4 regions of the Peribacillus sp. QJM3NY_7 genome follow, and region 3 is predicted to be linked to each of the others. Evidence: riboswitches for the same ligand, from Rfam matches in the RefSeq annotation. Region 3 holds a riboswitch; each other region holds the start of a gene.
The links. A riboswitch is a leader RNA that binds a small molecule or an ion and turns the genes downstream of it on or off. The one in region 3 is predicted to bind S-adenosylmethionine.
Positions count from the first base shown of each region.

Region 1 (6,143 bases), 2.5 Mb from region 3:
ATATTTTTAAGCAGCTGATTTCACAAAGGATAACCACTTAATTGAAGCATTTATCTTGGTGCTCTTCCAATAGGTTCCTAAGGTAAAGTGAAATGGCCCCTGATAATATGGAATTACTTGATTACCTGTAAGGTGCTAGTTTAGAATTCGGAATAGGACATGTTGATACTGATACGACTTTGGAGGAAATACTTATGAAAACAATATATGTGAATGCAACATTTTTTACGATGGACAAGGAAAACCAAATCATTGAAAACGGCATGATGATTGTACAAGATCATACCATATCCTACATAGGCCAGCATGATGAACAGCAATTGTCAGATGCAGATCATGTGGTCAACCTTGGCGGGAAATGGATCATGCCAGGCCTTGTGAATGCCCATTCGCATATTGTAATGACCCTTTTACGCGGTATCGGGGACGATATGCTGCTGAAGCCATGGCTTGAAACGAAAATATGGCCGATCGAAAGCCAGTTTACAACGGAAATCGCCACTGTAAGTTCACAGCTAGGCATTATGGAAATGATGAAATCAGGAACCACGACATTTTCGGATATGTTCAATCCTAATGGAATAGATGCCGGTGCCGTCATGGAGACGATAGGCGAAACAGGAATGCGTGGAGCCTTTTCCTATACGATTTTCAGCTTGGGTACCGAAAAAGACCAAAAAGCGAACCTCATGGGGGCTGAGCAGTTTTCAAAAAACTATAAAGCATTTGCCGATGGCCGCCTGACTACCATGGTCGCACCACATAGCCCATATGCCTGCACGCCTGAAGCGATCATGGAAAGTGCACGAATTGCGAAAGAGAATGATTTGATGGTGCACATCCACGTATCGGAAACGGACTTTGAAATCCTCGACATCGAAAAACGTTACGGATCCCGTCCTGTCGAGCACCTCCGCCGTCTAGGCCTGTTCGATCAGCCCACCGTCATGGCACATGGTGTGGTCCTTAATGATGAAGAGCGGGCGATCCTAAAACAGCATGATGTTCGCGTTGCCCATAATCCAATCAGTAACCTGAAGCTCGGATCTGGGATAGCAGATGTCGTAAGCCTTCTTGATGCAGGCATTAAAGTGGGAGTGGCAACGGATGGCGTTGCCTCCAATAACAACTTCGATATGTTCGAAGAAATGAGGACAGCCGCATTACTGCAAAAAGGAATATATAAGGATGCCACAAAATTCCCTGCCCAAACAGCACTCGCCATGGCCACAAGAATGGGCGCCGAAGCGATAGGCATGGGTCATACAGGATCACTGGAAGCTGGTAAAAAAGCGGATTTCATCACCATTTACCCATATAACAAAGAACACCTGCAGCCACTGAGTGAAGCCTATTCGCACCTGCTCTATGCAGCGCGCGGAAATGACGTATGTGATGTATACATTGATGGAAAAGTGGTAGTGAAAGATGGCCGCTGCTTAACGATCGATGAAGAAAAAGTAATCGCCGAAACCAATCGTCTGCAAGGCACCCTATCAAGATAACACTGATGGGAAAACGACCGGATGCACAGAAGAAAGGAGCTGCCATTAGCAGCTCCTTTTTTTTATGGGTTGCGGGAGTAAATATTTAGAGGTAAAAAAGGAATGGCCGCTAGTATTGTGGAATCAATGGTTTACTTAGAAATCCGCTGTGAGTCCAGTTACGAAGTCAGCCAGCTAAAAATAGTAATAAAATGGGGACGGCAAAAACGGTTAAAAACGAGAAAATGCCGATGGCCGCAATATGAGCCAACTGCTAATCTGCAAGCAGCTGGATAAAAAAATTTAAATCGCATGGTTCATGAATTACTGAAAATCTACGTATTAATTATTCGCGATTTTCCAATTTCGTTGCTTCGAGGGAAATGGTTGATATAGGAGGACAAGATGAATGGACAGGGAATCTTCATTATTAAAAGAGCATTTGTATCAGCTGGAGGAGAAATTGTTAAAATCTGAAGTTCGTACATCTCCAGAAGAGCTTTCATCATTATTGAAAGATGATTTCTTTGAGTTCGGCAGTTCGGGTAACATATGGTCAAAAAGCGATTTTATGGGGCAAGAGGGAGCCGGAGCTGTGAACATGACCCTAAGTCAATTTGAGATGCATCCATTGTCTGATGATACCGTGTTAATTACATACCGGATTTTTGATGAAGATAAGCTGGAACATACCTTAAGAAGTTCAATCTGGAAATGTGCGAATGGAAGATGGCAGATGTTTTTTCATCAAGGCACAAAAACAAAAGGGCCCCTTTAAGACTTTTATTTATGAAAAAGAAAGTTTTCCCTGCTTGAAAACTATTTCACTAAAATGATAGGAGTGATGAAGTTGATCTTTCGTACCATTGATACGGACAAAGATAAAGATACTATCATTAAATTTCGGAAAGATTCCTTTGTTGTAAGTTTTGGAACTGATGCGGGTTTTGGAGATGAACATGCCTATCTGCAACGAATGGAAGAAAGGGTCCGCAAATTTCCGGATGGACAGGTGATCATTGAAAAGGACCAAGAAGCGATTGGACAAATGGAACTTCAAATTCGGGAGTACGAAGGAACTGAAATTGGCTATGTGAATCTATTTTATCTTATTCCCGAATACCGCAGTAAAGGCCTTGGCAAGGAATTGGTCCGCTACGCAGAAAACTTTTTCAGGCAATTTAATGTATCCGAATATCACTTAAGGGTTTCTCCGGATAATCAAAGGGCGATTTCTTTATATACGAATTCAGGCATGGTGAAGATAAGGGAAGAAAATGAAAAATACCCTGTATGGAGAATGAGCAAATCATTATAAAAGTAGAAATATAAAATATATTGATATAATAAAAAAGTATCGATTCACTATACTATGAAACTATTTATCGCGATGAAAAATATGGTTGACTTTAGCGAAATTAGAATATATAGTGAAGGACATAATTAAATATAACGTTAATTCTTATCAAGAGATGTGGAGGGACTTGGCCCTATGATACCTCGGCAGCGGGTTTTTACTTTTGTAAAAATACTGTGCTAATTCCAACGGACGAAAGTTTGAAAGATAAGAAGGAGCTTTTCTTAGATAATTAATTTAAGAGTTTACTCTTTTTTATGTCTAAAAGAGGCCTCTTCTGTCTGATGACGGAAGAGGCCTCTTTTGTTTATTCAAAATGTATATGGTTATTTGGAGAATGGGTGCAATTACTCGTGAGTTTCGCGCAATAATCGTGAGTTTGGCGCAGTTACTCGTGAGTTTCACGTAATTACTCGTGAGTTTGGTGCATTTACTCGTGAATTTTGCAGTTTTACTCGTGAATTTCGAAAATTAACTCTATCATTATGAAACGTTGCAAAGCTCTTCTCTCTGGATAAAGAATTCGTACAAATAAACAGCGTGGGGGGAGATTGGATGATTGAGTTTCAAAATGTCAAAAAGGTTTATCAAACAAAGAAACAGACTGTCGAGGCTTTGAAGGGCATTGATTTGACAGTGGAAAAGGGGGATATATTCGGGGTAGTCGGTTATAGCGGGGCCGGAAAGAGTACGTTAATCAGGTTGGTCAATTTGCTTGAACATCCTTCAGATGGTTCGGTGATTGTTGGTGGCAAGGATTTAACCAAATTAAGCCCGAAGGAATTACGGGCAGAAAAGAAAAAAATCGGGATGATCTTTCAGCATTTCAACTTACTAAACTCAAAAACTGTTTTTGATAATATTGCCATGCCGCTGGTATTATCGGGAACTCCAGCTAAGGAAATTCAAAAACGTGTAGGCGAGCTGTTGGAGTTCGTTGGCTTATCGAGCAAAGCAAAGAGTTATCCGGAACAATTATCCGGCGGGCAAAAGCAGCGAATCGGCATTGCGAGGGCATTGGCTACGAATCCATCGATCTTATTGTGTGATGAAGCAACGTCGGCATTGGATCCACAAACAACGAGTGCAGTTCTGCAGCTCTTAAAAAAAATTAATAAAGAATACAATATCACCATCCTGCTAATCACTCATGAGATGTCTGTCATTCGGGAAATTTGCAATAAGGTAGCGGTCATGGAGGGCGGCTGCGTCGTTGAACAAGGTTCGGTTTTCGAAGTTTTTGCCAAGCCGCAAACGGATATTGCAAAAAACTTCGTGAGAACGGTCATACATGACGAAATTCCACAAAGTTTCTTAAAAAGCATAGGGTCCCATATCCCGATTATTTGGAAAATTAATTTTATTGGAACTACTTCGGGTACTCCTTTACTTTCAACGATCTCGAAGAAATATGATGTTCATTTAAGTGTCTTATCAGCCAATATTTCTGAAATCCAGGAAACGCCTTTCGGGAATTTGATCATCGAAGTGACCGGGAGCAAAAATGAGGTCGACAAGGCTTATCAATATATTAAAGATGAGGGGATTCTCGTCCAGGAGGTGCAAGTATAAATGGGTAATACGCTTTGGGGTATGGAAATAACGGCAGAACAGCTGTCGACAGCTTTCGGTGACACACTTTATATGGTAGCCATCTCATTGATATTTTCCGGATTGATCGGGCTTCCGCTCGGTATCCTGCTTGTCATTACAAGAAAGGGTCACATCCTGGAGAATAAATGGATTTTTAATGTATTGAACCCGATCATCAATATCCTGCGGTCCGTTCCTTTCATCATCTTGCTTGTAGCACTCATTCCGTTTACAAGAATGATTGTCGGCAGTGCGATCGGAACGAATGCGGCCATTGTTCCGCTAATCTTTTACGCGGCTCCTTATATTGCCCGGCTTGTGGAAAACTCGTTGTTGGAAGTGGACAAAGGGATCATCGAGGCAGCTCAGGCGATGGGGGCGACAACATGGCAAATCATTTACCGCTTTTTGATTCCCGAGGGACTTAGTTCGTTGATCCTGACATTTACAACAGCGACAATCGGGCTTGTTGGATCTACGGCGATGGCAGGTGCCGTCGGTGCAGGCGGGGTCGGGGATTTAGCCTTGGCTTACGGTTACCAAAGGTTCGATACGATGACGATGATCGTCACAGTAGCGGCGCTCGTGATCATCGTTCAATTATTGCAATCCACCGGGAACTTTGTTTCAAGAAAAATAAGAAGAAGATAAAAATAACAGGAGGCAGGAAAAATGAAAAAAATCTTATTAACGATTATGGTATTGGCATTGGCCATCGTGGCTGCAGCATGCGGGAACGATGAGGGTGCATCAGGAAGTTCGGATGATGTAAAAACTGTGAAAGTCGGTGTCAGCAGCGGGGATACGAGAACATGGGAATACATAGTCGATTTGGCGAAAGAGGAAGGACTTAATATCGAACTGGTCACTTTCAATGATTATATCCAACCGAACCTTGCGTTAAGCGAAGGTGAAATTGATGCCAATTCATTCCAAACCGTCGCCTATTTCGATGAATTCGTTCAAGATCAAAATCTGAAATTGGAGGCCATCGGGTCGACTGTCATTGCACCTATGGGCCTTTATTCGAAAAAACATAAACGTCTCGAAGATCTTCCGGATGGTGCTACGGTAGCCGTTCCGAATGAAGCAACAAATTTTGGCCGGGCACTGCTCCTGCTTCAGGAAGCTGGATTGATTACATTGAAAGAAGAATTCAATGGATCGGGATCATTGGAAATCATTAAGGAAAATCCGAAAAACTTGAAAATCCAGCCTGTTGCTGCCGGCAATACACCGCGTCTATTGGATGATGCCGATGCTTCAGCCATCAATAATAACTTTGCCGTCGAAGCAGGCCTTACATTAAAAGATTCTTTATTCCATGAAAGTAAAACGGCGAAACCATATATTAATATCATTGCAGTTAAAAAGGGAAATGCCGATCGTCCTGAGCTGCAAAAATTAGTGGAGCTTTATCAATCGAAAGAAGTGGAAGCGTTCATTGAAAAAACGTTTAAAGGAAACACCATTCCTGCCTATGTTTCTGTAGATGAATTAGTGAATTATCAAGACGCTTGGACAAAACCAGCTAATGAAAAGTAATGGATGCATTCAAGAAAAAGGGGAGATTAAGACATGGCGAAAGAATCAGTGCTGAAGCAGCATAAGCAGATCATTGAAGATCATATCGACCTTCATTCCGAATTATATATCGAAACGAGTCAAGCCATTCATGCCAAACCTGAAATTGGGAATCAAGAGTTCTT
Region 1 covers NZ_CM149663.1:4,430,371-4,436,513, reverse strand. The annotation lists gene AC0VX1_RS21295 (zinc-dependent alcohol dehydrogenase family protein) at 1-18, shown strand, start outside; gene AC0VX1_RS21290 (amidohydrolase family protein) at 195-1,505, shown strand; gene AC0VX1_RS21285 (hypothetical protein) at 1,608-1,781, shown strand; gene AC0VX1_RS21280 (nuclear transport factor 2 family protein) at 1,894-2,262, shown strand; gene AC0VX1_RS21275 (GNAT family N-acetyltransferase) at 2,335-2,802, shown strand; SAM riboswitch class I at 2,944-3,055, shown strand; gene AC0VX1_RS21270 (methionine ABC transporter ATP-binding protein) at 3,397-4,413, shown strand; gene AC0VX1_RS21265 (methionine ABC transporter permease) at 4,435-5,085, shown strand; gene AC0VX1_RS21260 (MetQ/NlpA family ABC transporter substrate-binding protein) at 5,107-5,979, shown strand; gene AC0VX1_RS21255 (M20 family metallopeptidase) at 6,013-6,143, shown strand, end outside.
Region 1: linked by a shared signal. The riboswitch ahead of AC0VX1_RS21270 (methionine ABC transporter ATP-binding protein) and the one ahead of AC0VX1_RS06960 (Fur-regulated basic protein FbpA) in region 3 are both predicted to bind S-adenosylmethionine.

Region 2 (6,143 bases), 1.6 Mb from region 3:
GATATCAAAATCATGCCGGTTGTTGAGTATATAGGCTTTGCGTCATTGATATTTTCAAAATTTTTTGCAACATTTCCGGATTACTAAAGCGAAATAAAATAAAAGGGCTGGCTCGTTAAGTAGAGCCAGTCTCTATTTTATCATCGATAATATTTCACACGTTCTTCAAGTGGTGAGAAGTCTTTATCGCCAGGTTCTGCAGTGGGTTTTCCAAAAGGCAACTGTGCGATGAGTTTCCAATCTCGTGATATATCCCATGTCTTTCTCACTTCGTCATCGATTAAAGGATTATAATGCTGAAGGCTTGCACCAAACCCCTCAATTTCCAAGGAAGTCCATACGACAAATTGTAAAATGGCAGAAGATTGGTTCGACCAAATCGGAAAATTTTCGGCATACGTTTTGTATTGTTCTTGTAGCCTATTTATTTTGGCCTGGTCTTCAAAGAATAAAACCGTTCCATAACCATTTATAAATGACCTCATTTTTTCTTCCGTTTTTGTAAAATCTTTGCCATCGGCTGCTTTTTTTAATGTTTCTTTCGTGATATCCCATAATTGTTCGTGGCTTTGACCAGTTAATACAATCACTCTGGCACTTTGGGAGTTGAAAGCGGAAGGGGAGTATTGAACGGCATGATCGATAACTTCTTTAATCCTTTTATCAGGAACAACATGTTCCTTGCTAAGGGAATAATAAGAGCGTCTATCTTCAATTGCGCTAAAAAAATCTTTAACCATATATCACAACCTCCATTCTTATACCGATTTATTTTGGCCTGTATTTTTTATTTTATGATAAGTGAATCCGGTTGAAATTATTTGAATGAAAATGGTTGACAATTTTATCCCTGTCGTTTATCTTTAAATCAAGATATTTGCATTAAAAGTATTATGTTAGGTTGAATACCTTGAATTCGAGATATTATTAGCGGATTAATTCATCTCCGTAAGGGGAGATTTATAAAGATAGGAGTGGTACGGATGGAATTAAAAGGATTACATCATGTTTCGGCGATTACAGCAAAAGCGGGAAATAACTTTGAATTCTACACAAAAGTCTTAGGGATGCGATTAATCAAAAAAACGGTGAATCAAGATGATGTTCGTGTGTATCACTTATTTTATGGAGATCAAATTGGTTCACCGGGTACGGAATTGACGTTTTTTGAAATTCCAAATGCTGCCCGCACTCATGAGGGAAACAATAGCATTTCAGAAATTTCTTTAAGGGTGAGGGATGATGAAGCGCTAGGATATTGGAAAAAACGGTTTGTGGAATTCAATGTTGAGCACGATGAAATATCGAGCCGTTTTGAAAGAAAGGTGCTTTCTTTTAAAGATCCTGAAGGGCAGAGGCTTCTTCTGGTTTCCGATCAGGATAATAACGGTGTTGATGGAGGATTTCCGTGGAATGGAAGCCCAGTGCCGCAAGAGTTTTCCATACTTGGATTAGGACCAGTAAAACTCACAGTACCCAATATTGAACAAACAGAAAGTGTTCTTATCGAGGTATTGGGGTTCAGGAAATCAGGCACATACCCATCCGCAATCAGGGGGCAAAATCCGATAGTCGTTTACGAGACAGGTGAAGGAGGAACTGGAGCAGAACTCCATATTGAAGAAAGGAATGACATACCTCGGGAAAGGCTGGGGAGGGGTGGAGTACACCATGTTGCCTTTCGGGTGGATGATGAAGAAGAATTGAGAAAATGGGTAGAAAAGATTAGTGAATCGAAATTCGTGAATTCGGGATATGTGGACCGCTTTTATTTCCGTTCACTCTATTTTAGGGAGCCGAATGGCATATTATTTGAACTAGCTACTGATGGACCTGGTTTTGAAGTGGATGAAGCTGAGCAGCATCTAGGTGAGAACCTTGCCCTGCCACCTTTTTTGGAATCGAAAAGAAAGGATATTGAATCGAATTTAAAACCACTTAATACAAAATCAACTAATTAATCAACGGGAAAGGAAGTAATCGGCATGCAAAAGCAAAATGCAGGGATACACCATATAACCGCAATTGTAGGCAATCCTCAAGAGAATGTGGATTTTTATGCTGGAGTATTGGGAATGCGTATGGTGAAGAAAACCGTTAATTTTGATGATCCAGGCACCTATCATTTATATTTCGGAGATGAATCCGGTTCACCGGGCACAATCATCACTTTCTTTCCTTGGCCTGGGGCATACCGAGGGACAATTGGCTCCGGACAAGTGGGGATTACAACATATGCCGTTCCGGAGGGTTCAATGGGCTTCTGGGAAAATCGTTTGGGTAAATTTAATATAGACTTTGAAAAGGTTTCACGTTTCGGTGAGGAATATCTTGAGTTCCAAGACCCACATGGTTTGCAACTTGAACTGGTTGAGCGTAAAGAAGGTAAAAATAGCGAGTGGTCATCCGGCGGTGTACCAGCTGATAAGGCGGTCAAGGGTTTCGGCGGAGCTGTATTATTGACGTCAAAACCGATCAAAACGATGGAACTTTTAGAGGAAGTGATGGGCCTTCAAAAGGTTGGGGAAGAGGGCGATTTCATCCGCTTCAAATCCACATCGGATATCGGCAATTTGATCGATGTTAAAAAAACGGTTTTACCAAACGGTAAAATCGGAGTGGGAACTGTCCATCACATTGCATGGCGTGCGAGCGATAATGAAGATCATAAAGAATGGAGGGAGCATATCGGTAACCATGGCTATGGTGTGACACCCTTTACAGACCGACAATACTTCAATGCCATTTATTTCAGGGAAGATGGAGGCATACTCTTTGAAGTAGCCACAGATCCACCTGGCTTTGCTCATGATGAAACGAAAGAAACGATGGGCAGTAAATTAATGCTGCCGCCATGGTTGGAAGAAAAGCGGGAAGTTATGGAAAAAACGTTACTGCCGGCAGTGCCGAGAGTACTAGAGGAGGATAAATGATGAAACATATTTTTCAAAAAGGAAGTAATCCAGAAGCTCCGTTACTACTGCTGTTACATGGCACTGGAGGAACGGAAACAGATCTCTTGCCATTATCCGAAATGGTTTCACCGGGTTCGTCCGTACTGAGCGTACGGGGAAATGTACTTGAAAATGGAATGCCCCGTTATTTCCGACGGTTAGCTGAAGGGGTTTTTGATGAAGAGGATTTGATTTTCCGAACGAAGGAGCTTTATGACTTCTTGGAATCAGCGTCCGGAAAATATGACTTCGACCGTGACAGAGTGGTGGCATTAGGTTATTCCAATGGTGCAAATATAGCGGCAAGTTTGCTGTTCCATTACGAGGGGGCCTTACAAGGAGCGATTCTTCATCATCCAATGGTTCCAAGACGAGGGATTGCTTTGCCGTCCCTTTCAGATATACCTGTATTTATAGCTGCAGGTAAAAACGATCCGATTTGCCCGGCAGAAGAAACTGAAGAACTTAATCAACTTTTACAGCAAGCTGGCGCAACAGTTGAAGTTCAATGGGAAAATTATGGTCATCAGTTGACACGTTCAGAGGTTGATGCAGCAGGTTCATGGTTTCAAAAGAACTTTTTATAAGAATGAGAGGGAATGAAGATGATTTCTGTTAACCCTGAAAGTCTGACTGAACGGGATAATTATAAGTTTTTGACTGGAAGCATTATACCGAGACCTATAGCGCTGGTTACGACACAATCCGAAACCGGTACAATCAATATAGCGCCGTTCAGCTTTTTTAACATAGTCAGTTCAAATCCTCCGATGATTTCCATTTCTGTTCAACGGAAAGAAGGAGTTTCAAAGGATACAGCCCGAAATGCAATTCAAACAGGTGAGTTCGTTGTTCATATCACTGACGAAAATAATGTTGCTGATGCAAATCGAACGGCCAAGGAACTCCCATCTGAAGAAAGTGAATTGGGTCTTACTAATTTCACGCTGGCTGTTAGTGATAGGGTATCCGTACCAGGATTGGAAGAAGCGAAGGTGCGTTTTGAATGTACATTAGAGCAATCGATTCCATTGGCAGGTTCCAAGAATGAACCTGGTTGTGATTTACTGATAGGGAAAATAGTCTGCTATCATATAGAGCAAGATATTTACCATAATGGCCGTATTGACCCGAATGGGCTAAAACCTGTAGCAAGATTAGCAGGTCATACTTATACAAAACTAGGGGAATTATTTGAAATAGAACGTCCTTAAGGAAAAAGAAAAAAATGGCGACATCTTTTAAGATGTTGCCATTTTTAAGACCAACATGACCCCGGTTAGTTTTATTTGCCATTATAATATGCTTAGCGCCTGTTCCAAAAATAAGCAACCTTTTAATATTAATGCCGCAGACGCCATGATCGTTAGCATTTAAAGGAAGTCTTAACATTCCGAAACAAAACTTGACAAATTTTTCATAGATTGATAAAGTTATAAAAAAATAATTTCTTATCCAGAGAGGTGGAGGGACTGGCCCTATGAAACCTCAGCAACAGGTCTACAAAGACACTGTGCTAATTCCAGGGGGTGAAACCTTGATAGATAAGACCGTACGTGTTTATTTGTCAGTAACGCACTCTTTTTTAGAGTGCGTTTTCGTTTTTTCTGGATGCAAGATTAAGGAGAGTAAGAATGGATAACAAAAGGAAGCATGATTTTCAAAGGCAAATGCAAGCACGGCATATAATAATGCTATCGCTTGGCGGGGTGATTGGAACTGGTTTATTCTTAAGTTCGGGTTATACGATTCAACAGGCTGGTCCGTTCGGAACCATCCTTTCGTATCTGATTGGTGCATTAGTGGTTTATCTAGTCATGCTATGTCTAGGTGAACTATCAGTGCATATGCCCGAGACTGGTGCGTTTCATAGTTACGCAACCAAATACATCGGACCAGGGACAGGATATACAGTAGCCTGGTTGTATTGGCTAACCTGGACTGTTGCACTAGGTTCGGAATTCACGGCTGCAGGATTGTTGATGCAGCGATGGTTTCCATCAATCAGTGTCTGGATATGGAGTGCTCTATTTGCCATTTTGGTTTTGGCATTAAATGCGTGGACCGTTAAGTTTTTCGCTGAATCCGAATTCTGGTTTGCGTCTATAAAGGTATTTGCTATTGTAATATTCATTATTCTGGGAGCTGCGGCAATGATAGGTTTCATTCCAATGATTAACGCACAATCAGCTCCGTTATTTTCCAATGTTACAAGTGCAGGTTTATTTCCAAATGGTGCTTTTGCCATTCTAATGACGATGCTCGCGGTGAATTTTGCATTTTCTGGAACTGAATTGATCGGAGTTGCAGCTGGAGAAACTGTGAATCCGGAAAAAACGATTCCAAAGGCAATCCGTATGACATTATGGAGATTGATTATCTTTTTTGTAGGTACCATCGTTGTTTTATCCGCATTATTGCCTGTTTCGGATGCAAGCGTATTAGAGAGCCCCTTTGTTGCCGTTCTAGAACGAATTGGAGTGCCATATGCAGCGGATATTATGAACTTTGTTATATTAACTGCCATTTTGTCTGCTGCGAACTCAGGACTATATGCCTCATCCAGGATGCTTTGGTCACTTGCAGATAAGAAAACTATTTCACCAATATTTGCAAAATTGACAAAACGGGGTGTTCCCTTGAATGCAGTCCTTTTCAGTATGCTGGGCGGTGTTTTAGCACTTTTCTCGAGTATTATTGCGCCGGATACTGTATATATAGTGCTTGTATCCATTTCTGGACTAGCCGTGGTTATAGTTTGGATGAGTATTAGCGCGTCACAGTTTCTATTTCGCAGACGATATATAAACGAAGGAAACTCAGTTAATGATTTGGCTTATCATACACCATTATATCCATTCGTACCAATCGTTTCATTTATGCTATGTCTTGCTTCTTGCATAGGAATTGCATTTGATCCTACACAAAGAATAGCACTATATTGTGGCATTCCGTTTATTTTGTTTTGCTATGGAAGTTATTATCTGACACAAACCATAAAGAAAAGAGGAGTAGACCATGAAAAATAAAATTAACCCAATTGAAGAAATTTTACAAGGTCATTCAGTTATGATTTTGGACGGAGCTTTAGCTACAGAGCTTGAAAGTCATGGGTGTGATTTGGACGATCCCCTGTGGTCTGCACGTGTATTACTTGAAAATCCAGAAGTGATTTACCAGGTGCACTCT
Region 2 covers NZ_CM149663.1:2,998,699-3,004,841, reverse strand. The annotation lists gene AC0VX1_RS14310 (nitroreductase family protein) at 141-740, opposite strand; gene AC0VX1_RS14305 (ring-cleaving dioxygenase) at 984-1,961, shown strand; gene AC0VX1_RS14300 (ring-cleaving dioxygenase) at 1,986-2,933, shown strand; gene AC0VX1_RS14295 (alpha/beta hydrolase) at 2,933-3,541, shown strand; gene AC0VX1_RS14290 (flavin reductase family protein) at 3,560-4,168, shown strand; SAM riboswitch class I at 4,403-4,505, shown strand; gene mmuP (S-methylmethionine permease) at 4,589-5,983, shown strand; gene mmuM (homocysteine S-methyltransferase) at 5,973-6,143, shown strand, end outside.
Region 2: linked by a shared signal. The riboswitch ahead of mmuP (S-methylmethionine permease) and the one ahead of AC0VX1_RS06960 (Fur-regulated basic protein FbpA) in region 3 are both predicted to bind S-adenosylmethionine.

Region 3 (6,143 bases):
TCGAATCCGCCAAAGCGGCAAATGCGCATGACTTTATCTGTGCCTTTCCTGATGGTTATGATTCTCAGATCGGAGAGCGCGGAGTCAAGCTTTCAGGCGGACAAAAACAGCGCATTGCCATTGCCAGGGCACTTTTGAAAAATCCGCAAATCATCATTCTTGATGAAGCAACGGCGGCGGCCTTGGATACAGAATCTGAACATTTGATCCAGCAAGCCTTGTCACGTTTAATGAAAAAACGGACTTCAATAGTCATTGCACATCGTTTATCGACCATTCATGATGCCGATCAAATCATCGTTCTGGAAAAAGGGCAGGTTCTTGAAAAAGGAACACATGACCAGTTAATGCTAAACAACGGCCGATACAAGCAGCTCCATGACTTACAGTTCCCTCAACTAAGCGATATCAAATACCTAGCAACTTAGCAGGCAAACATGCACAGAAAGCCTTTCAGTGCATGTTTGGTTTCATTTGAAATCATAACTTTCCAAAACCCGATTCGCAATGAGCTGATACCCTTTTTCATTCGGATGTAACTTATCACTGAAATACTTTGTTTTCTTTTCATCTTCAAAAAGATCATTTGTAGGAATGAATAAAATCCTTTCATCTTTATCCGCTAATCCCTTTATTGACTCGTTATAATCGCGAATGTGCTTTTCAAGTTTTTGATTGTCTTTAATTGGGTTATATAGTCCTATTACCAGAATATCCGCTTTATCGTTTGCCTCTATCAGTGTTGATGTAATCTTTTTCAGATGGTTGATATATTCCCGTTTACCCTCATTGATTTTTCGGTCACTTATTTTCTCCAAGTTCCCGCCATTACTATTGATCAAGTCATTCGTTCCAATAAAAACAATGAAAGTATCGGCTTCATCAAGTTTCGTTTTAATTCGGTAATCATCTAGCTGTTTCATCACCCCATCCGTTTCCTGGCCTTTAATACCGTAATTCCAAAAACTCACTTTTTGCTCCGATTGGGGATTATTCAATTCATCTTCAAGGCCATCTATATATCCTTCCCCGTCCTTATCCCCTTTTCCATAGGTTAATGAATCTCCAAAAGCCATGACCCTTTGCACATCTTCCGACTCCGAGGCCTGAAATTCATATGCAGCAAAACATATAACCAGTACGATAATCAATATACCTGCCAATTTTTTCATTTGGTTCTCCTCTTGTTTTTTACTAGAAGTATTTAATCTTTTTCATACCCAAAAAATCTGCAGTACTAACATAAAAAAGAATTGTCAGATAAAGAATAAAGAGTGTATGATAATATAAAACTTTCAATGGATTGGGTTTCATTCAACGTCCCTAAAACCAAAAACGGGATTACCCTACATTCTGGAGATTGAATAAATGATAGTTAGGAGTTTAAATCATGGAAGAACACATAGAGTTTAGAGAGGCAGAACTATCTGATCTACCCAGAATTGTTGAAATATATAATTCGACAATTGCTTCAAGGATGGTCACGGCAGATACGGAACCTGTATCCGTCCAATCGAGGGTTAAATGGTTTGAGGAACATCATTCAGAAAGTAGACCGCTATATATCATTACTATAGAAGGGAAAACCGCTGGATGGATGAGCTTTCAATCCTTTTATGGCCGACCGGCATATAATTCCACTGCCGAAATCAGCATTTACATTGATGATTATTTCCGGGGAAAAGGAATTGGACAAATTTCGATTCGAAAGGCAATTGAATTGAGTCCAAAATTAGGTGTTAAGACTTTATTGGGTTTCATTTTCGCCCATAATACACCAAGCCTTAAGCTTTTTTCTAAATTCGGGTTTGAAGAATGGGCACATTTACCTCAAGTTGCCGAGATGGATGGCATTGAGCGGGATTTGATCATTCTAGGTAAACGTGTCGATATTTAAATATAATTCTTTAGAGCTATTGCCTTGAGCAGTAGCTTTTTTAGATTAATACAGGTTGAATTGCTAATTTAAAAATACCTATATGCTTCTTGAAGGGAAAAATATTCAGAATCTCTTTTACTTGCTAACGCATTCAATAGCATATCCAATTCTTGGCTGGCTTGTACAGTCTGCAGACTTGTTAAGCCGTAAATCGCTCCCAACTTTATCATTTCCTGTCTCTTCTCTTCTACTTTTTCTATAGTTACCTTACGGCAAGGCATCATAGCCACCTCCCATTTATTCAATATTTTTACACTTTTATCATAATGAAATCACTAGTTAAAATCAACTATTTTCCAGAAATTAAATGTGTTATTTTATAGGTCAAATGTGACAAAACACCTATTTTGTTATTTAATTATGTATAATTTGTGTCGTTTTCTAATAAACGCAAAAAAAGCATCCACTAGTGTAGACTGCGAATGCTTACATCATATCCCTTATTCAAAAATCCAAATATTGTATTACTATGTCATCCATTCAGAAGGTGACTCGTTATTAGGTCTATTTATAACAATCTTATATTCATCTTCAAGTACTTTTAATGGGGCATCATAAAGGTGCCTTTCATCAGAGGTTTTGTATACTCCATTGGCCAATAGCTCTTCAATGAGTTTTGCCTTCCTCTGTTCAATCCTCTTAAATAATTCTGCCATGTAAATGGCTCCTTTCCGTCCTAGTGCCTGCTTCTAGTTAGCTAAACTTTATCAACTTGTTTGATTTCACCAAATTATATATACCTTTTCTAGTATGTCACTAAACGTTATTTCCCAAAAATAAAAGCCCCTTCTAATGTAAGAAGAGGCTGACAGTGTCCGTTCGGCTCTTCTTATCTTCCAAGCATATGCTTGTTGGATTTAGCACAGTTCCCTAAACGGGTCCGCTGCCGAGGTTTCTTAGGGCCAAGTCCCTCCACCTCTCTGGATAAGAATTCAATATATAATGATGTAGAAATGATTCTATCCTAATAATCTTCAAAAGTCAATTACCTGGTTCTCCCTTTTTTCCTGGACATAAAGTGATTCCTCTTTCAAATACGGGTTGCATTTTCTTGTCTTTCTGATATGATGTCAGTAATTACATACAATTCACACCACTAGGGGAGTCTTTTTTAAGACTGAGATGGAATTAGTTCCGGACCCTTTGAACCTGAACCGGCTCATACCGGCGGAGGGAAGTGGATGATATCGTCCATTTTACAGACTATATCCATCTACCCCGTTCCGTATTCAGGAACGGGGTTTTTATTTAACAAAGGGAGCCATTCTATAGGAGGATGAACAATGGAGAATACAAAATTAGAAACATTCAGTGATAGACTGCATGCACGGGCAAAAGAGATTTGGAAAAGGAACCATTCACATGCCTTTGTCCAGGCAATTGGAAACGGCACACTTCCTGAAAAGAAATTTGCCTATTACCTGAAGCAGGACTATGTCTATCTCATGGATTATTCCAAGCTCTTTGCTTTAGGTGTCATCAAAGCCCATAACATCGAAACCATGGCAAAATTTGCGAGCATTTTAAATGAAACCCTTCAAGTGGAAATGGATATTCATCGGCATTATGCTTCCGAATTCGGGATCAGCTCCAAGGAATTGGAAAATACAGAACCTACTCCAACCACTCTAGCCTATACAGGTTACATGCTAAATGCAGCTCAGCATGGGACTTTGGCAGACTTGATCGCCTGTCTCCTGCCCTGCGCTTGGGATTATTATGAAATCGGTTTGCTATTAAAAGAACAAAATGGAGCAGCACTGGAAAACAATCGCTACGCAGATTGGATAAGGTCCTATTCATCTCCTGAATTCGGGGAAGCACACAAGTGGCTGATCGCTTTGTTGGAAGAATTGACGGAAGGCATGCCTGAAAAGGAACTTCTTAGATTAGAAAAGCACTTTTTGGTTACTTCCCGATATGAATATTTATTCTGGGACATGGTTCAAAATGAGCAGGATTGGCCTCTATAGGTGGTTGACATGAGGATGAACCCTATCAAGAAACTGACATTGACTGCCATGATCACGGCTTTAACGACGCTTACCAGTTCATTTATTTTCATCCCTGCAGGATTTGCAAAAATCTTTCCTATTCAACATCTGGCAAATGTCCTGACGGCGGTTCTATTGGGGCCTGCATATGCGGTGACACAAGCTTTTTTAGTTTCCATCATTAGAAACATGATTGGTACCGGTTCAATTTTCGCCTTTCCCGGCAGCATGATTGGTGCACTTTTGGCCGCCATCCTTTACCGAAAAACACAAAGCTTAAAATTCGCCTGTTTAGGGGAAGTGATCGGGACCGGCTTTCTCGGTTCCCTGGCCTGTTATCCGCTTGCCACCCTCCTATTGGGAGAAAAAGCTGCTCTTTTTGGTTTTTTACCGGCTTTTATGTTCAGTTCATTCGCAGGTGCGATTTTAGCTTTCATATTACTTAAAATATTGCTAAAAAATACTTATATGAAGGGGTTTTTTTATGAAAACAGCATTAACGATCGCAGGCTCTGATTCAGGGGGCGGTGCTGGAATACAAGCGGATTTAAAAACATTTTCTGCACATGGTGTATTTGGAATGTCTGCCATCACAGCCGTAACTGCCCAAAACACAATGGAGGTCCGTTCTGTACAGCCCATTGAAACAGCTATCATATCGGATCAAATTGCAGCTATCTTTGAAGATATTCCTGTCGATGCAGTAAAAATAGGCATGCTTGGATCAAAAGAAATCGTGGAAACGGTCGCTGCGTCCCTCAAAACCTTCATGCCTGCCATCGTTATCCTTGACCCTGTCATGATTTCCAAAAGCGGCCACCATTTGCTCGACGAAAAGGCCGTCTCTGCCTTAAAAATGGAATTGCTTCCGCTTGCAAATCTTGTAACACCCAATGTACCAGAAGCGGAAGTACTTACTGGCTTCCCGATTCGGACGAAACAAGATTTCTACAGGGCATGCATTTCGATACAAGAAATGGGTCCCAAAGCCGTTTTACTTAAAGGCGGCCATGCAGCAGGAAATCCAAATGATCTTTTTTATGATGGGACTGACTTCCACTGGATCAAGGGAGAGCGCATTCATACAAAAAACACTCATGGTACGGGCTGTACCCTATCATCCGCCATTACATCTAACCTGGCAAATGGACTGCCATTGCAAGTGTCGATCGAACAAGCCAAGACCTATATTTCCGAAGCGATACGCAATAGCTTTTCAATCGGTAAAGGTCATGGACCTGTCCATCATTTTCATTCATATTCAAAAAAAGAAAGGAGTGACTTATTATGAAGGTTTCTTCAGCCGATTTATTTATGAAGGTAAGAGAAAGGAAACCACTCGTTCACCAAATCACCAACTTTGTTACGGTCAATGACTGTGCAAATGCCACCCTTGCCATCGGAGGTTCACCAGTAATGACATCGAGCCCAAGAGAAGTGGCGGATATGGTCAAATTAGCAGATGCATTGGTCCTGAATTTCGGTACGATCGATGATAAGGCCTTGGAAGCAATGGAGATTGCCGGTAAAACGGCAAATGCCCTGGACATCCCGGTCATTTTGGACCCGGTGGGCGTTGGTGCCACCTCCTATCGTACAGAGCAAGTCAAAGAGCTCCTAAGTAAGATTACTTTCCAAATCATTCGCGGAAATGCGAGTGAAATCCTGTCATTGATGGGTGGGGATACCGTTACTCGCGGGGTGGATTCGGGGGAACTTGCGATTAGCAATGCAGAGCTGGCTGCACGAGCGGCAAATGAATTGAATAGCATCATCGTGGTCAGCGGAGCTAAGGATGCGGTCAGCGATGGAAAACATACGTCCATCATCGATAACGGGAACCTCCTTTTAACTAATGTTACAGGTACCGGTTGCATGTCCACTGCTCTTATCGGAACTTTTTCCGGAGTCACCGATGATTTCTATTCTGCAGCAATTGCCGGTATCTCAACAATGAGCATTTCAGGGGAACTAGCAGCCGCAACCCTTCAAAAGGATGAAGGAACAGGTACTTTCCGTGTGCGATTAATCGATGCCATATCAAGAATGGATAAGGAAATCTGGATGCATGAGGTGAAAATAAGTGAAGAAGTCCCAAATTGATTTAAGCCTGTATTTAGTTACGGAAGAGTCCATAGCAATAGAAGAATTGACCAAAATCATTGCAGAATCTGTTTCAGGAGGAGTCTCGATCGTACAACTTAGAGAGA
Region 3 covers NZ_CM149663.1:1,432,126-1,438,268, reverse strand. The annotation lists gene AC0VX1_RS06980 (ABC transporter ATP-binding protein) at 1-428, shown strand, start outside; gene AC0VX1_RS06975 (DUF459 domain-containing protein) at 471-1,172, opposite strand; gene AC0VX1_RS06970 (GNAT family N-acetyltransferase) at 1,391-1,897, shown strand; gene AC0VX1_RS06965 (Spo0E family sporulation regulatory protein-aspartic acid phosphatase) at 1,966-2,160, opposite strand; gene AC0VX1_RS06960 (Fur-regulated basic protein FbpA) at 2,407-2,595, opposite strand; SAM riboswitch class I at 2,766-2,870, opposite strand; TPP riboswitch at 3,028-3,132, shown strand; gene tenA (thiaminase II) at 3,223-3,912, shown strand; gene thiW (energy coupling factor transporter S component ThiW) at 3,928-4,449, shown strand; gene thiD (bifunctional hydroxymethylpyrimidine kinase/phosphomethylpyrimidine kinase) at 4,418-5,224, shown strand; gene thiM (hydroxyethylthiazole kinase) at 5,221-6,036, shown strand; gene thiE (thiamine phosphate synthase) at 6,017-6,143, shown strand, end outside.

Region 4 (6,143 bases), 920 kb from region 3:
ACCATCGCCGTTTGGACTGGATCCGAAATTGGTCCGTGCCATTATTAGGCATATCGTATCGAATGAAAAGATCCTCTCATTTGATATCTCTGAAGTGAACCCTTCATTGGACGAAAATAATAAGACCGTTACATTGGCAGGGCATTTAATAAATGAGGTTTTGCTGCATTTTAAATAATGGACATGGGATGGCGGCAACTCCAATTCGGTCTTCCCAGAAAGAGCGTTTCTTTTCGTATCGACTGTTGGGGCTTTCCTTAATGTTATCTTCAATATTGAAGCGAAAAACCTTTAAAGCCCCCAGACTGTCCATGAATCATTCATGGACAGTTTTTTGCGCCTCCTTCACAAGGATTCATGGTCCTTGGCATTGCTTCGTTCGACTAACCATTTAAAGTATAAAGGCATGTGGATTTTCCATGCCTCTGCTAAGTTCAATACTGATACTTGTGGGTTTTTGGTTTATAATAACAACCATCTAGCCTTTTGAGGAGGGATTCCATGAATGAATATAAAGTAACGGTCAGGAATGGCAGTACCTTAATTTTGTCGGAAATCATTAAAGCTGAAGATGAAAGAGAAGTCCTTGGCACTCTTTTGATTTCCAGCGAATTATTTAATCAACCATTTACTGATATCAAGATTTTAGAAAGCTGATTTGTGCCTGCCCATTCCATTTGATACACTGTAATAAATCTTAATACGGTGGCGATATTATGTGTGGACGTTTCACTCTTTTCACTGACATAGAAGAAATAAAAGAACGGTTTGATATCCAAGGGTCATTTGATGAGGAATACCAATTCAGCTACAATATTGCTCCCTCCCAATCCGTGCTCTCCGTCATTAATGACGGGGTAAGGAACCGGCTTGGATATCTTCGGTGGGGACTCATTCCTTTCTGGGCAAAAGACGAAAAAGCGGGCTACAAAATGATCAATGCCAGAGCGGAAACCATTGCTGAGAAAGCAAGCTTCAGGAATGCGTATAAGAAGAAGAGATGCTTGATAATCGCTGACTCTTTTTATGAATGGAAGAAGACACCAGAAAGAAAAATACCGATGCGGATAAAACTGAAGAATCATGCTCCATTTGGAATGGCCGGTCTCTGGGAATCCTGGAAATCTCCTGAAGGCATCAGCATCTATTCGTGCTCTGTTATAACAACTGTGCCAAATGAGCTAATGACCAGCATTCATGACCGCATGCCTGTCATCCTAAAACCAGAAGATGAAAAAGATTGGTTGAATCCTTCCATTAATGATCCTGCATATCTGCAACAGTATTTAAAATCATTCGATTCGGAACAGATGGAAGCATTTGAAGTATCGACTGATGTAAACTCGACTAAAAATAATACACCTAACCTAATCCAACAAGTTTGTTGAGAGTTCATTAGGCCTCTCAGAATGTAGACAACTCGGTGAAAATCGAGTTTGTCTACATTTTTTTATGGTTTTTACAATTTGACGTCGCCTCCAGGCACTCGCTTTTCCCCCAGGAGTCTCGCACACCCGCTCCAATCAACTTAGATCTCTTTATAAACAGTAAGGAGTGCATGTGAAACACTTTAAAAATTAACCCTTGCGAAAATAGACAAAATGCTGTACTGTTATATTTGCTTTTCAAAACGACTTTCGATGTCAGGAACTCAGGCAAGTTTCCAGCGTGGTACTTTTCTGGCAGGCATCGTAATTTTTAAATAATTATATAATGTAATCTTCTTATCAAGAGAGACGGAGGGACTGGCCCGAAGATGTCTCGGCAGCGGACTTAAATGGAGTGCTGTGCCAAATCCAGCAGGCTGATTTTCGCCTGAAAGATAAGGAGGGTGTTTTTTATAAATTAAAAGACCTCTTCTTGTTATTAAATAGAAGGGGTCTTTTTTTATGCCAGTTTTTTGCTACAGCTCCATGACTGGAAAATCAGGTAGGTTCAAATTGGAGTTATTTGCGAAAACTGTTAATAGAATAAGAGCTGTGACACATGTCGCGGGAATAATAAAAAGAGGTGTACATCATGAGTGCAAACAATAAAGGGAATCCATGGGCATTGATCCCATTTGTCGTATTTTTAATTTTATTTATTGGATCCGGAATCATCACTAAAGATTTTTATTCATTTCCGGTGATTGTAGCGATTTCCATTGCATCGGCAGCTGCATTGGCGATGAATCGGAAAGAGACATTCAATGAAAAGGTTGATATCTTCTGTAAAGGTGCCGGGGACGCCAATATTATGTTAATGGTTATCATTTTCCTTTTGGCCGGCGCTTTTGCCGAAGTTGCCAATGGCATGGGGGCAGTTGAATCAACCGTGAATCTTGCCTTAGCTGTTTTCCCCCAAAATCTATTAATGGTGGGGATTTTCATCATCGCTTGTTTTATTTCTCTATCCATGGGGACAAGCATGGGAACGATCGTAGCCCTGGCACCTATCGGGGTAGGGATTAGTGAACAAACTGATATTTCACTTGCCCTTTCAATGGCAGCCGTTATTGGTGGTGCGATGTTTGGGGATAACCTTTCATTCATTTCAGATACGACAATCGCTGCTGTCCGAACTCAGGGAACGAAAATGAAGGATAAGTTTAAAGTGAATTTTTTCATCGTTTTACCTGCAGCCATCATCACATGTGCCATCCTAGGAATTTTAACGATGGGTGAACAGGCTGACATTTCCCAACAGTCTTATGATTGGGTGAAGATTCTTCCGTATCTTTGCGTATTGGTCACTGCATTGGCAGGAGTCAATGTGTTCTTGGTCCTTTCCATCGGAATCGTATTTGCCGGAATCATCGGCTTGGCTGATGGTAGTTATCAACCGTTGGGTGTCATTCAAAAAGTTGGAGAAGGAATGGCGGGAATGTATGAAATCTCCTTCCTTGCCATTTTAATTGCAGGTATGGTAGCCGTAATCAAACATAATGGTGGCATCGATTATCTACTCCACCTAGTGACACGAAATAGCAAATCGAAAAAAGGGGCGGAATTCAGCATTGCGGGGCTTGTTGGTTTAACGAACCTTTCAACGGCAAATAACACGATTTCGATTATCATTGCCGGGCCACTTGCCAAAAATATTTCTGAAAAGTATGGGATTGATCCGCGGAAATCGGCGAGCGTCCTTGACATTTTTGCATGTTGTATCCAAGGGTTGATCCCATATGGAGCACAACTGCTTGTTGCAGCAGGGGTAGCAAAAATTTCTCCGTTAAGCATCTTGCCGTATTCATATTACCCAATCCTGATTGGACTTTGTGGCGTCATTGCCATCCTGATTGGTTTTCCACGGTTTCAGCCGGGAAATGATGAAATGAAGAAACGTACCTCTTAAAAAGAGAATATAATAACAAAACACCCTGAATCATTGGATGCAGGGTGTTTTCTGTATGGTAAATACATAAACATAATAAAGTTTTCTCACACTTTTCAATTTTTCTGCTTAATTCCGGTCCAAATTAATGATGGTTGTGTGTGAGACACCTGTCATGAATAGAGGACAACACCAACTAAACCGGAAAGAATAATTACATAGGCTGGATGCCAGCGTAATTTCATTAGGGCAAATAACGATAAACCAAAAACGATTAATAAGCTTATCGTATGCCATGAAAAGTTCACGGCTATCATATGATTGGAAAGTGCTAAACTGATCGCTGCAAAGATGATCAAACTAGTGACAATCGGTCTTAATCCATAAAACATGGATTGAACAACTGGATAATGATTCAATTTACTGAAAAATGTGGCTATAACGGTTACGAATATAATGGCAGGAAGCAAGATTCCTAGAGCAGATGATATGGCTCCTGCTAACCCAGCAGTCGAATAGCCAACGAGAATGGCACTATTGGCGGTGACAGGTCCTGGGGACATCCCGGAAATGGCGATTATATCGGTGAATTCCTGCGTTGTCATCCATCCATGCTGTGAGACTTCCGATTCTATTACGGGAATCATGGCGTATCCGCCTCCGAAAGATACAAAGCCGATAATAAAGAAGGTGCTAAACAACTCCCACAATTCCATCATTCCATCACATGCTTTCTTAAAAATTAGTTAGTCCCTATTTTGTGTTACCTATATGCCAGCACCCATGAAAGGTTCGAAATCATTTTCTTCTATTTTCCTATCTTTTTTGTCCATCTTGACATCGTAACCTAATTTTCTCTTAATGGAGATGGTCACAATACCGGCTAGAGCTCCTGCTAATATAACCATCACAGGGTGAAGAAAGAAGAGGACGGGAATTCCTGCTATTAAAATACAGAAAGTTGATTTGTCTACAACTGCGTTTTTTCCTATCTTGATAGCCGCATAGGCGATGATGGCTACAATGGAAGCTCTGATCGATATGAATGCGGATTCAACCTTCGGATTATCCTGAATGAAAAAATACACAATGCCCAGGAGCAGAACAATTAAAAAGGTAGGTAATGAAACACCGATCATGGCTGCAATTGCCCCCTTCATTCCGGCAATTCGATGGCCGATAAAGGTGGCGGAGTTAATGGCGACAGCTCCCGGTACGGACTGAGATAAAGCAAAAACATCCGTAACTTCTTCGCTTTTCATCCATTTTCTCTTTTCGACCACTTCATTTTCGATTAAAGGGATCATCGCAAACCCGCCTCCGAATGTGACAGGTGCTATTTTAAAAAAGGTCCAAAATAATTGGAATAGAGTTTTCCATTGTCCTTTCATTGACATCAGTCACTTCCTTTGCATGCTTTGTTTAATTCTTATCATTAACATATCAAAGAAAAAGGGCTGGGTAAATTGCAACAAAATCATCGGGTATAACAAAACGTTATACCCAGAAGATTTATCCGTTTTATTAGAATGCCGCTAAAAATTGAAGCCTTAGAATGTATCTCACTATTTTCATTTCACCATTTACCTAATGATGCTATCATTTTAATAAACTATCTAAAAACATGGAGGTCGTTTTCTTGAAATTGGAAAATCTGAAAATGTTTTGTTTAGTGGTGGATGAAGGAAGCATAAGCCAGGCAGCGAGGTTAAGTTTCTTATCACAGCCCGCTGTAACACGGCAGATCCATCAACTGGAAAATTATTATAACACTTTGTTATTCGACCGTGAGGAAGGAAGGCTGAGAGTTACAGAAGCAGGAAAGCTGTTATACCCTTTTGCTAAAGCCATAGTAAATGACTTCAACCATTCAAAAGAAGTGATTCAGCAATCGACGGGGAAGTACAATGCAAATCTCATAGTAGGGGCTTCCTTGACTATCGGCGAGTATTTGTTGCCGAGCTTGCTTGGGAGATTCAAAAAACAACAGCCAGAAATAAAAGTGACATTGACGATTAAAAATACTCCCCGGGTTCTGGAGGATCTTTCAAACGATGTCATTGATTTGGCCTTGGTGGAAGGACTTGTGGAAAACACCGATTTTATTGTAGACAAGTTCGCCGAAGACGAATTGATTTTGGTATGTCCATCCGACCACCCATGGAAAGGCAGAAAAGAAATTCAGCTAGAGGAATTGGGAAATGAAAGGATGATTTGGCGTGAATCCATTTCCGGAACACGGCTTATCGTAGAAAATATGCTACGGGAGCATGGGGTTTTAGAAAAAATTGAAAGCTACATGGAGATTGGCAGTACACAAGCGATAAAAAGTGCGGTTGAAGCCGGACTTGGAATCAGCATTTTGCCAAGGTTGACAGTGGCCAGAGAATTGGAGCAAGGCTTTTTGCGGGAAGTGGATATATACAGAATAAATATGGCAAGAAATTTATGGCTAGTCAGGAAAAACAAGCGTTTTAATAAAATAGGGGTGTCTAAATTTGTTGATTTTCTTCAATAAGGATGGACGCTGCCTTTGTTCACTCATACAATTGGCAGCGTTTTCAGTTTCGTGATTAACGGCGTGGCCCCGGCAGCTAGCAAAAGTCATGGTAAATTGAATATACTGCATTGATTATAAAAGCTCTTCTCTATCGGGAAGGGCATTTTGTATTTGGTTGTTCAGTCTTCGGTTAGACAAACAAAGGGATTAATGGTCATAATAAAAGATATAATGATGGTTCGGAGATGATATAGCGTGGAGTTAAAGGAAATAAAGAAGCTCGCCGAAGAATTAAATGAAAGCGGTAAACAGCAACTTGTATATTTCT
Region 4 covers NZ_CM149663.1:2,348,036-2,354,178, forward strand. The annotation lists gene hutG (formimidoylglutamase) at 1-178, shown strand, start outside; gene AC0VX1_RS11200 (hypothetical protein) at 502-657, shown strand; gene AC0VX1_RS11205 (SOS response-associated peptidase) at 717-1,388, shown strand; SAM riboswitch class I at 1,722-1,829, shown strand; gene AC0VX1_RS11210 (Na+/H+ antiporter NhaC family protein) at 2,020-3,336, shown strand; gene AC0VX1_RS11215 (chromate transporter) at 3,489-4,034, opposite strand; gene AC0VX1_RS11220 (chromate transporter) at 4,083-4,712, opposite strand; gene AC0VX1_RS11225 (LysR family transcriptional regulator) at 4,955-5,833, shown strand; partial or broken gene AC0VX1_RS11230 (transposase) at 6,071-6,143, shown strand, end outside.
Region 4: linked by a shared signal. The riboswitch ahead of AC0VX1_RS11210 (Na+/H+ antiporter NhaC family protein) and the one ahead of AC0VX1_RS06960 (Fur-regulated basic protein FbpA) in region 3 are both predicted to bind S-adenosylmethionine.